DNA from 2 places in the Sulfitobacter sp. 1A13421 genome. Region 2 is predicted to be linked to the other one. Evidence: riboswitches for the same ligand, from Rfam matches in the RefSeq annotation. Region 2 holds a riboswitch; the other holds the start of a gene.
What was found. A riboswitch is a leader RNA that binds a small molecule or an ion and turns the genes downstream of it on or off. The one in region 2 is predicted to bind cobalamin.
Positions count from the first base shown of each region.

Region 1 (4,410 bases), on a different contig from region 2:
GGGTTTTGACCGCTTCAATGTTGCGCGGACCGGGCGTGGCCTCGACATATTCCAGCACGACGAAACGGTCGTTGCGCACGGCGTCGATGTCGGCGAAGGCGGGGTTCTCCATCATGAAGGCGCGCTTTTGATCGGCGGTGACTTCGCCGTAATTGACGATCACGATGACTTCGGGATCACGCGCGACCACGGCCTCCCAACCGACGGTGGCCCAGCTTTTCTCAAGGTCGTTCATGATGTTCGTGCCGCCCGCGGCCTCGATTAAGGCGTTCGGCATGGCATAGGCCCCGGCGGTGAAAGGCACATCTTCGCCGCTGTCATAGACAAAGACCCGGGGGGCGGTCTCAAGCGGGGGCAGCGCCGTGAGGAATGCGTCGAGCTCGGCTTGGTAGCCTTCGATCAAGCTTTCCGCGCGATCCGAGACGTCGAAGATCGTGCCAAGATTGCGCAGATCGTTGTACATATCCTCCATCGAGGATGGGGCTTTTTGACCGATATGGATGCAGCTTTCGGTGAGTTCGTAGACTTGAATGCCGAAGGGGTCGAGCGTTTCCGGCGTCACCTCGCCGCCGACCTTCATACCGTAGTTCCAACCGGCAAAGAAGAAGTCGGCATCCGCCCCGATCAGCACCTCACGCGAGGGGTATTTCGACGACAGTTCCGGCAGCGCCGCGACACCTGCGGTCATCTCTTGGTCCAGTTTGTTCCAGCCCGAGATGCCGGTATAGCCCACCATGCGGTCTGCGAGGCCGAGCACCAGCATCATCTCAAGCAGGTTCACGTCATTGGCGACCGCAGCTTGAGGCGGGTGTTCAAAGGTGACTTCGCGGTCGCAGCTTTGAACGGTGGTCTGGGCAAAGGCCGATCCGGCGATCATCAGGGCGGCGAGGGTGGTGAGAGTAAGTTTCATAAGAGTTTTCCGTTTCAATCTGGAAGGGCAAAAGAGAAATGCGCCGCGCCGCTGGGGGTGAGCCGCTCGCGCTGCGCGTCGACGCGAAATGTTTTTGAGACGAGATCATCGGTCAGAACCGTATTTGGCGGGCCGAAGCCCTGCGGATAGCCTTCTTTCAGCACCAGCACCTCGTCACAGATGCCATCGGCCATATTGAGATCATGAAGCGAGACGACGATGGTCATGTTCAAACCGCGGATCAGGGACACGATTTCAAGCTGGTGGCGTATATCGAGGTGGTTGGTCGGCTCATCCAGGACCAAGACCTGCGGCTCCTGCGCCAAGGCGCGGGCGACCATGACGCGCTGCCTTTCCCCGCCCGAAAGCGTGCCGACATCGCGGTGGGCGAGGGGGTGCAGGCTGAGCCGGTCCAAGACGCGGTCGATGATCTGCTCATCTTTCCGGCTTGATGACGAAAACGCCGCGCGATGAGGCGTGCGGCCAAGGCGGACGATCTCCAAGACCGTCAGCCCAAAAGACGGCGTCTGTTCTTGCAAGACGGCGGCGATGCGCCGCGCGGCGGCACGGGCGGAGAGGGACCAAATATCCTGCCCGCCCACATGGATTGACCCCGTTTGGGGCGGTTGAAAACGGTAGAGCAGGCGCAAGAGGGTGGATTTGCCCGCGCCATTCGGCCCCAGCACGCCCAGAACGCCGCCCGCTGCGACGGTAAAGGACGTAGGGTGCAGAACCGGCTGGCCCGATTTTCCCGGCGCCCAGCTTACATCCTTTACTGCAAGATCGGCAGCCCTCATGAGACGCGCAGGTGGCTGGGTTTCAGCTCGATCATCGCCGCGGGCACCCGCGCAAGGGTGGATTTGCGCAGTTTGCCGGGGCGGTCCAGCGAAGAGCACCAGCCGTCATTCAATGTGGCATAGTGCCGGGCGAAGGCCACAAGGTCATCGATGTCTTCGTCAGGGTCGATATCACCAAAGAGGTAGGTCGCCTTTGCGCTGGCATGATAGGCCACCGTGCAGGGGCGGTCGCAGCCCGCCATACAGGCCACGCCCGCGACCTCGAAATCCTCGGGGATCGCCGCGCCGGCTGCCGCGATTGCGGCGCTCAGCCTCTGGATCAGGTCAAAGCCCGGGCGGCAATCCGTGCCTTTGTGTTTGCATGAGGTGCAAACCGTAATCCTGTGGTTCTGATGCGTATCCATGTCGCCCTCCGCGAACGCGCGGGGGATCGAGCAGCCATGTTCTACAGCAGGGGAGTTTCCCTGTCGCCATCATGTTCTCCTAACCAGACACCCCGTCTGGGTTGAGTTGCAGTTACGGCCCCTCTCGGTGCCGGTGATGGCAGGTCTCCTGACTCGCGGATCGACGTTCGCCCGAACCTTCCCAAGCCTAAAGCTCAGTGGTTTTTGCCGGGGTCACTCACCGCTCACAGTTGCGGGGGCAGTTACGGTTTCGGCGCGCGCTGCTTGCCTTACCGTATTCCCTTTTCATCCCAGACGCCGCTGCGGCGGCTGGAAACCATCGCCATGATCTGTGGCCGAAGAGCCATGCCGGGTCAAGCTGCTATCCCGCCTCTAGCCCAGGCCCATCGCGCCGGGCGCGCAGCATATCGAGGCTGCGGTTCAGTTCGGGGTTGGTCATGTCGCGGGCGATGACGACGATGCGGGACTGCTGGTCGTCCTTTGGCCAGTCGCGCAGGGGGACGGGCGGGTCGAAAAGATGCTGGACCCCGTGAAAGACAAAGGGGGTGGGGACGTCTTCCAGATGCACGATGCCTTTGACCCGCAAAAGATCGGACCCGCGCAGCCTGGCCAGCGTGTCGAGCCAAAGGTCGAAAGCCTCGGCCGGGATCGGTGCGTCTAGAACGATAGAGGCCGACCCGATCCGTGCATCATGCTGGTGGGTTTGCATTACGGGCGCGGATGCCGAGGGCGCGGCGAAGCCTGAGAGGTTGTCGAGCGGATCCGCCACTGGGACGGGCGTGAGCCATTCCATAACGTTGCCCGCATCAACCGCCCGCCGCATACCGCTGAGCCCCCAGAGCGATGCAATCGGGATAAGCCCGCGTTCGGCCTTGATGACGCGCGCCGTTTGATTAAGGTCGCGCAGCCTGCTTTCAAAGGCGGCGAGCGCTTGCTGGGTCACCAAGTCGGATTTGCTGAGCACCAGCAGGTCGGCCATCGCCACCTGCGAGACGGCTTCGAACTGCTGATCCAGCGTGTCCGGCCCATTCGCGGCATCGACGACTGTCACCACCCCGTCCACGCGGAATTTGCGGGCCAGATAGGGGTCGGCCAAGAAGGTTTGAAGAATGGGGCCGGGATCGGCCAGCCCCGTCGTCTCGATCACAACGCGGTCGAATTGCACGCGCCACGTCTGCCTGCGGCGCTTGAGGTCTTGCAGCGTCCGCGACAGATCCCCCCTGATCGAGCAGCACAGACAGCCCGATTGCATGAGAATGACCTCTTCGTCGGCGGTTTCGATCAGGTCGTGGTCAAGCCCGGCCTCACCGAATTCATTCACGACGACCGCGATTTTGGGGGCCTCTTCGCTTGAGACGATGTGATTGAGCAGCGTGGTTTTCCCCGCGCCGAGGAAGCCGGTCAGCAGAGTAACGGGAATGCGTTTGTCGGTGGCGGGCATGGTTTGTGGGCTCTGCTATGGATAATCTGAGTAACGTTATAACATCACAATATGTGGTGCAACCCGTAGGCCGATGCCCCGAGCTTGCCAAAATCCATGCGCTCAGCGCCCAAATTTTGGCAGGTCCACCTCAAACCGCCCAATCGAAGGGCGTTATTGCTGCGCCGCAGAAAGCGACCTTGGGTTAGGGCTTGTTGCAACGCGCCCTGAAATTGAGGCTGCAGGGGCCTCGCTATGGGGCGGCGCCAAGGGAGTTGTCCGCCAAGGGGGGCATCCGCGCGCGATAACAATAAACGCTGTGTGGAAGAGGCATCATCGCGTCTTTGCTCCTCCGCACACCAAACGGGGATACCGTCATGAAATTTTCCACCAAACGCACAGTCACGGCGACCGCTGCCCTTCTGCTCGCAGGATCAGCCGCCGCTGCGGCCTGCGACGATCCGATCAAGGTTGGCGTGCTGCACTCCCTCTCGGGGACGATGGCCATTTCCGAGACGACGTTGAAAGACACGATGGAGCTTTTGATTGCGCAGCAGAACGCCGCGGGCGGCTTGCTGGGATGTGAGATCGAAGCGGTCGTCGTTGACCCGGCTTCCGACTGGCCGCTGTTCGCCGAAAAGGCGCGTGAGCTTCTCACCGTCTCGGAGGTGGATGTCATCTTTGGCTCTTGGACCTCGGTCTCGCGCAAATCCGCGCTGCCCGTTCTGGAAGAGCTGAACGGCCTGATGTTCTACCCCGTCCAATATGAGGGCGAGGAAAGCTCGCGCAATGTGTTCTACACCGGTGCGGCCCCGAACCAGCAGGCGATTCCGGCCACCGATTATTTCCTTGAGGAACTGGGCGTCGAGAAATTTGCGC
Region 1 is NZ_JBIFFQ010000012.1:1,614-6,023, forward strand. Features, by position in the region: gene ACGYLI_RS16245 (ABC transporter substrate-binding protein) at 1-910, opposite strand, end outside; gene ACGYLI_RS16250 (ABC transporter ATP-binding protein) at 925-1,707, opposite strand; gene ACGYLI_RS16255 (DUF1636 family protein) at 1,704-2,111, opposite strand; cobalamin riboswitch at 2,232-2,447, opposite strand; gene ACGYLI_RS16260 (CobW family GTP-binding protein) at 2,473-3,552, opposite strand; gene urtA (urea ABC transporter substrate-binding protein) at 3,909-4,410, shown strand, end outside.
Region 1: another riboswitch for cobalamin. It lies ahead of ACGYLI_RS16255 (DUF1636 family protein); the one in region 2 lies ahead of ACGYLI_RS07860 (CbtB-domain containing protein).

Region 2 (4,410 bases):
CGCGCCATGGCACCAGCCCGTCTTGGGTGGCGGCATAGGCGGCGGCTCCGGCAAGGATGTCGGCGGCGTCTTCCTTGGTCAAGCGGCCATAGACATAGGACCATTTGCCCGGCGCAGACAGCGCCACGGCGGCCCCTTGCGAACAGGCGGAAAGACATTGCACTGGCACGATGGTCACGCCCTCTGGCGCGCCTGCGGCGTCGAGGGCGGCATGAAGCTGCGCGCCGGGGCGCGGGGCGTCTTCCTCCAGCACCTCACCGGCGCGGCAGGTCATGCAGACATGTAGGGTTGCGCTCATTGATCTTGTCCCATCGGGTTATGCGTGCCGGGTATGCGCTCCGGCCCGCCATGAAAAGGGGAGGCGGTGCGATTATTCAACCGTCAGCACCTCGCGGGCCGTAATCGGCGCACCGTTCACCGCCAAGGGGCGGTGGTCATTGGCATTAAGCGTGACCTCTACCGTGACCTCGCCCTTGGGCAGATCGGCCAGATGCAGCCATGGGCCGTAAAGCCGCCCGATCTTGGCACCGTTGACATAGACATGGGCATGGCCCTCGCCCGGTTGATTTTCGCCGCTGGCATTCTGCGGGGCAAAGGCGAAGCCTTCGGTCTCAACAAAAAGGTTGTGGCCTGACATCGGGTCGGGGGTCACGCGGATTGCAAGGCTGGGGGCCTCTTCGGCGGCCAGCGCGATGGGCTGGCCGTGCATCCGCGCGTGATCCGCGCCACCGTGATCCATGGCCGTATGCCCGCCGCCGCCATGGGCGGCAGGGTCGCCGTGGTCATGGCCGTCGAAGGTCACACCGTTGCTTGCGGCGATGGCAAAACCGATGCCACCGCCAAAGACCAATCCAATGGCGAAAAGCGCCAGTGATCTGTCCATTTCGACCTCCCTCAGGCGCTCTGCGCGCCTTCACGTTGCCAAAAGAACCCGGCGAAACTGCCCAGCAACACCCATGCGGCCAAGCCGATGCCAAGCGCACGCGCGGCGAAAAGCGCGCCGATCTCGGTCGGCACCGGGCCGCTGAAGCTCTCGGGCTCGGGAGCGCCGATGACATGCGGGGCCATCAGCAGAACCGCCGCCCCGATCCACGCGCCCCAACCCTTGCCAAAGGCCAGCAGCCAAAGCGCCACCAGCGCCGCCCCGGCGGTGGCGAACCACCAGATCTGCCGCGCAGTGATGTCTGCGGCGGCGACGCCGGGCACTTCGGGCGCAAGGCTGAACCCCGGCGCGAGGTGGAAGGCCACGAAACCGGCGACACCCCAAAGGATGCCCCAGCGGCCATCAATCACCGCACCGCGCTCTTCGCCAAGGCTCATCGCGGCCAGAAGGATCAGCGCATAGGCAGTATAGGTCAGCATGGTGAAGATCAGGCTCAACCCATCGCGGACGGCATCGAAACCGGGCAAATCGGGATGCGCGCTGACGGGGTCGGCCCCGAAATGCACCAGCGCGCCGGTCTCATAAAGCTCGGCGTGAAGCAGCACGGGCTGCACGAAATAGAGTTGCAGCAGGCCGGTCAACAGGCCTGCAGAGGCCCCGGCAAACAGGGCGGAAGTCAGAAAACGTGAAAACATCGCAATGATCCTTAGATGCGAAATGATACTCAGCGCCGCGCGAAACGCGGGCCAAGCCATCAGCCAGCCTCAAGATGCGCCAAAGCCCTGCCCACACGGTCAAGGGCGGAGGCAGGCAAAACGGCAAGAGGCGGGCATGGAAAGAAAGCCAGAATCACAGACAGCCGGACTGCGGCATGGCAGCCCGGACCCCAGTGATACCGAACGCGGCGCTTAGTGGCAGGGAAAGCCCGTCGCGTGGCGCACGTCATGGGCGGCATCATGCAGTGCTGCGGCCTGCACATGGCCGGTCAGCGCCATCAGAGCCACACCCAATACGGCGGCAAACAGCGCCGGTACGAGTTTGCTGCGCGTGGCACCGGCGGTCTTAATCATCGTCGTCATCTACAATCTCCTTACCGTCACACCCGACGGCATCTAGCGTTTCATTTGCCTGGCAGGTCTCCTGGCTCGCGGGTCGTGGCCTTTGCCCGCCTTCCCCGTCCGAAAGGACAAGTGGCACGAGGGGCATTGGCTTACCGCTTACAGTCGCGGGGGCGGCTTCGGCTTCAGGGTCTGGCGACCCCTTACTGAATTCCCTTTTCGGTCCCACACCCAAAGGCGCTTTTCGGGACACCAAGCACCTTCAATTACGCATTTTCGGCCCTTCCTGACAAGCCGCATTTATCGAACCTCGCGGAACCGTATGGCGCATACAGCATTTAGTAGATAAATATGGCTCAACCCCCGGTATGCGGGTTGACCCAAAAGCCACGTGCAGGGCACATTGACGGCCAGTTTCGATCAAGGGGCGGGAATTCATGAACGACAACACGGTCTCCGCCGCTCGGCAGACCCTGGCCGAAGACGTTCTAGGCAAGGTCGTGCGCTATGCCCGCCTGCCGCTGTGCATCACCGACCCGACCCTGCCGGACAATCCCATCGTCTATGTGAATGACGCTTTCACCGATCTCACCGGCTATGGTTTGGATGAGATCGTGGGCCAGAACTGCCGTTTCCTGCAAGGTCCGGAAACCACGCGCGAAAGCGTCGATGCGGTGCGCGAAACCCTACTGGCGCGCCGGGTCGATACGGTGGAGATCGTGAACTACCGCAAGGATGGCAGCCGCTTCCTGAACGCCCTGCAACTGGGGCCGATCAATGACGAAGACGGCAATCTGATCTACTTCTTCGGCTCGCAACTCGACGTTTCCGAACGCCGCCGGGTGGAGCGGGAGCACCGGCAACTGGCCGATGACGAATTGCTGCACCGGCTGCGCAATATCGTCAACGTTATGACTGCGATGGTCCGCCTGACCGCCCGTGAGGAGCCGACCCCGGCGGCCTTTGCCGACAAGGTGATCGAGCGGCTGGCCGCCTTGGGCGCGGCGCATTTCGACACGATTGGCCGCAGCGACCAGCATGAGGTGGATTTCGAGACGCTGATGGGGCCGATCATGCGGGCCTACACCTCGGCCACCGAGGATCAGATCAACCTCACCGGGGCGAATCCGCTGATCTCGCACCGCCTCGTTTCCCCCCTGACGCTGGCCTTGCACGAGCTGGCGACGAATGCGGTGAAACACGGCTCGCTCAGTTCCGATACCGGGCGGGTATCGCTCGATATCACCATCCTTCAGGAGCCTGCCCGCCTGCGGTTTGTCTGGCGCGAAACAGGCGGGCCGGAGGTCATCAAGTCTCCGCGCAACAGCGGCTCGCGGATCATCCAGTCCTTGACCCGCGCGGTCGGTGGCACCCTGCACTACGATTGGCAGCCCGAAGGGTTGATTGCCACGGCGGAGTTCCCCGTGGCCGCCCTTGGCGAAGGCTGACCGTCAGACGATCACCTGCTGCGCGGCCTGCTCTCCGACCCCGAAAACACGCTTGTAACGCGCGATCTCATCCACCGGACCCATCGCCTTGTTGGGGTTATCTGAGAGTTTGACCGTGGGCCGCCCATTGGCGCTGACCGCTTTGCAGACCAAACTAAAGGGCGCCAGCGCATCATTCGGCACCAGCCCGCGGAAGTCATTGGTCAGCAACGTCCCCCAACCGAAAGAGACCTTGGCCTTGCCCGCAAACTGCGCGTGCAACTCCTTGATCTTGTCCACATCCAGCCCATCGCTGAAGATCACCCGCTTGGTCGTCGGGTCCTCGCCGCGGGCGCGCCACCAGTCAATGGCCGTCTGCGCCGCCGTGGCCGGATCGCCGCTGTCGACGCGGATGCCGGTCCAGCCTGCCAACCAATCCGGCGCGTGATCGAGAAACCCCTTGGTGCCGTAGGTATCGGGCAGGATGATCCGCAGATTGCCCTCATGCTCATCATGCCAATCCGACAGCACGTCATAGGGCGCGCGGGCAAGGGCGGCGTCATCCTCGGCCAAAGCGGCATAGACCATGGGCAACTCATGGGCATTGGTGCCAATCGCCTCAAGCTCGCGCATCATGGCGATGCGACAGTTGGAGGTGCCGGTAAAGGCATCGCCCAGCCCCTCATGCATCGCCTGCACGCACCAATCCTGCCAGAGGTAGGAATGCCGCCGCCGGGTGCCAAAATCCGCGATTGAAAGGTTGTCGACCTCGCGCAGCGCTTCGATCTTTTCCCAGACGCGGGTCATGGCACGGGCGTAAAGCACCTGAAGCTCGAACTTGCCCATCGGGTCGAGCGCGGCGCGGCTGCGCAGCTCCATCAGCACCGCCAGCGCGGGAATCTCCCAAAGCATGACCTCATGCCACTTGCCCTCGAAGGTCAGCTCATATTGATCGCCCTTCCGCTCCAGATGATAGGGCGGCAGGCGCATGCCTTCGAACCACTCCATGAAATCGGGGCGGAACATCTGGCGTTTGCCGTAG
Region 2 is NZ_JBIFFQ010000003.1:221,174-225,583, forward strand. Features, by position in the region: gene ACGYLI_RS07845 (DUF1636 domain-containing protein) at 1-298, opposite strand, end outside; gene ACGYLI_RS07850 (hypothetical protein) at 371-883, opposite strand; gene ACGYLI_RS07855 (CbtA family protein) at 895-1,578, opposite strand; gene ACGYLI_RS07860 (CbtB-domain containing protein) at 1,792-1,962, opposite strand; cobalamin riboswitch at 1,996-2,213, opposite strand; gene ACGYLI_RS07865 (PAS domain-containing protein) at 2,379-3,389, shown strand; gene pncB (nicotinate phosphoribosyltransferase) at 3,393-4,410, opposite strand, start outside.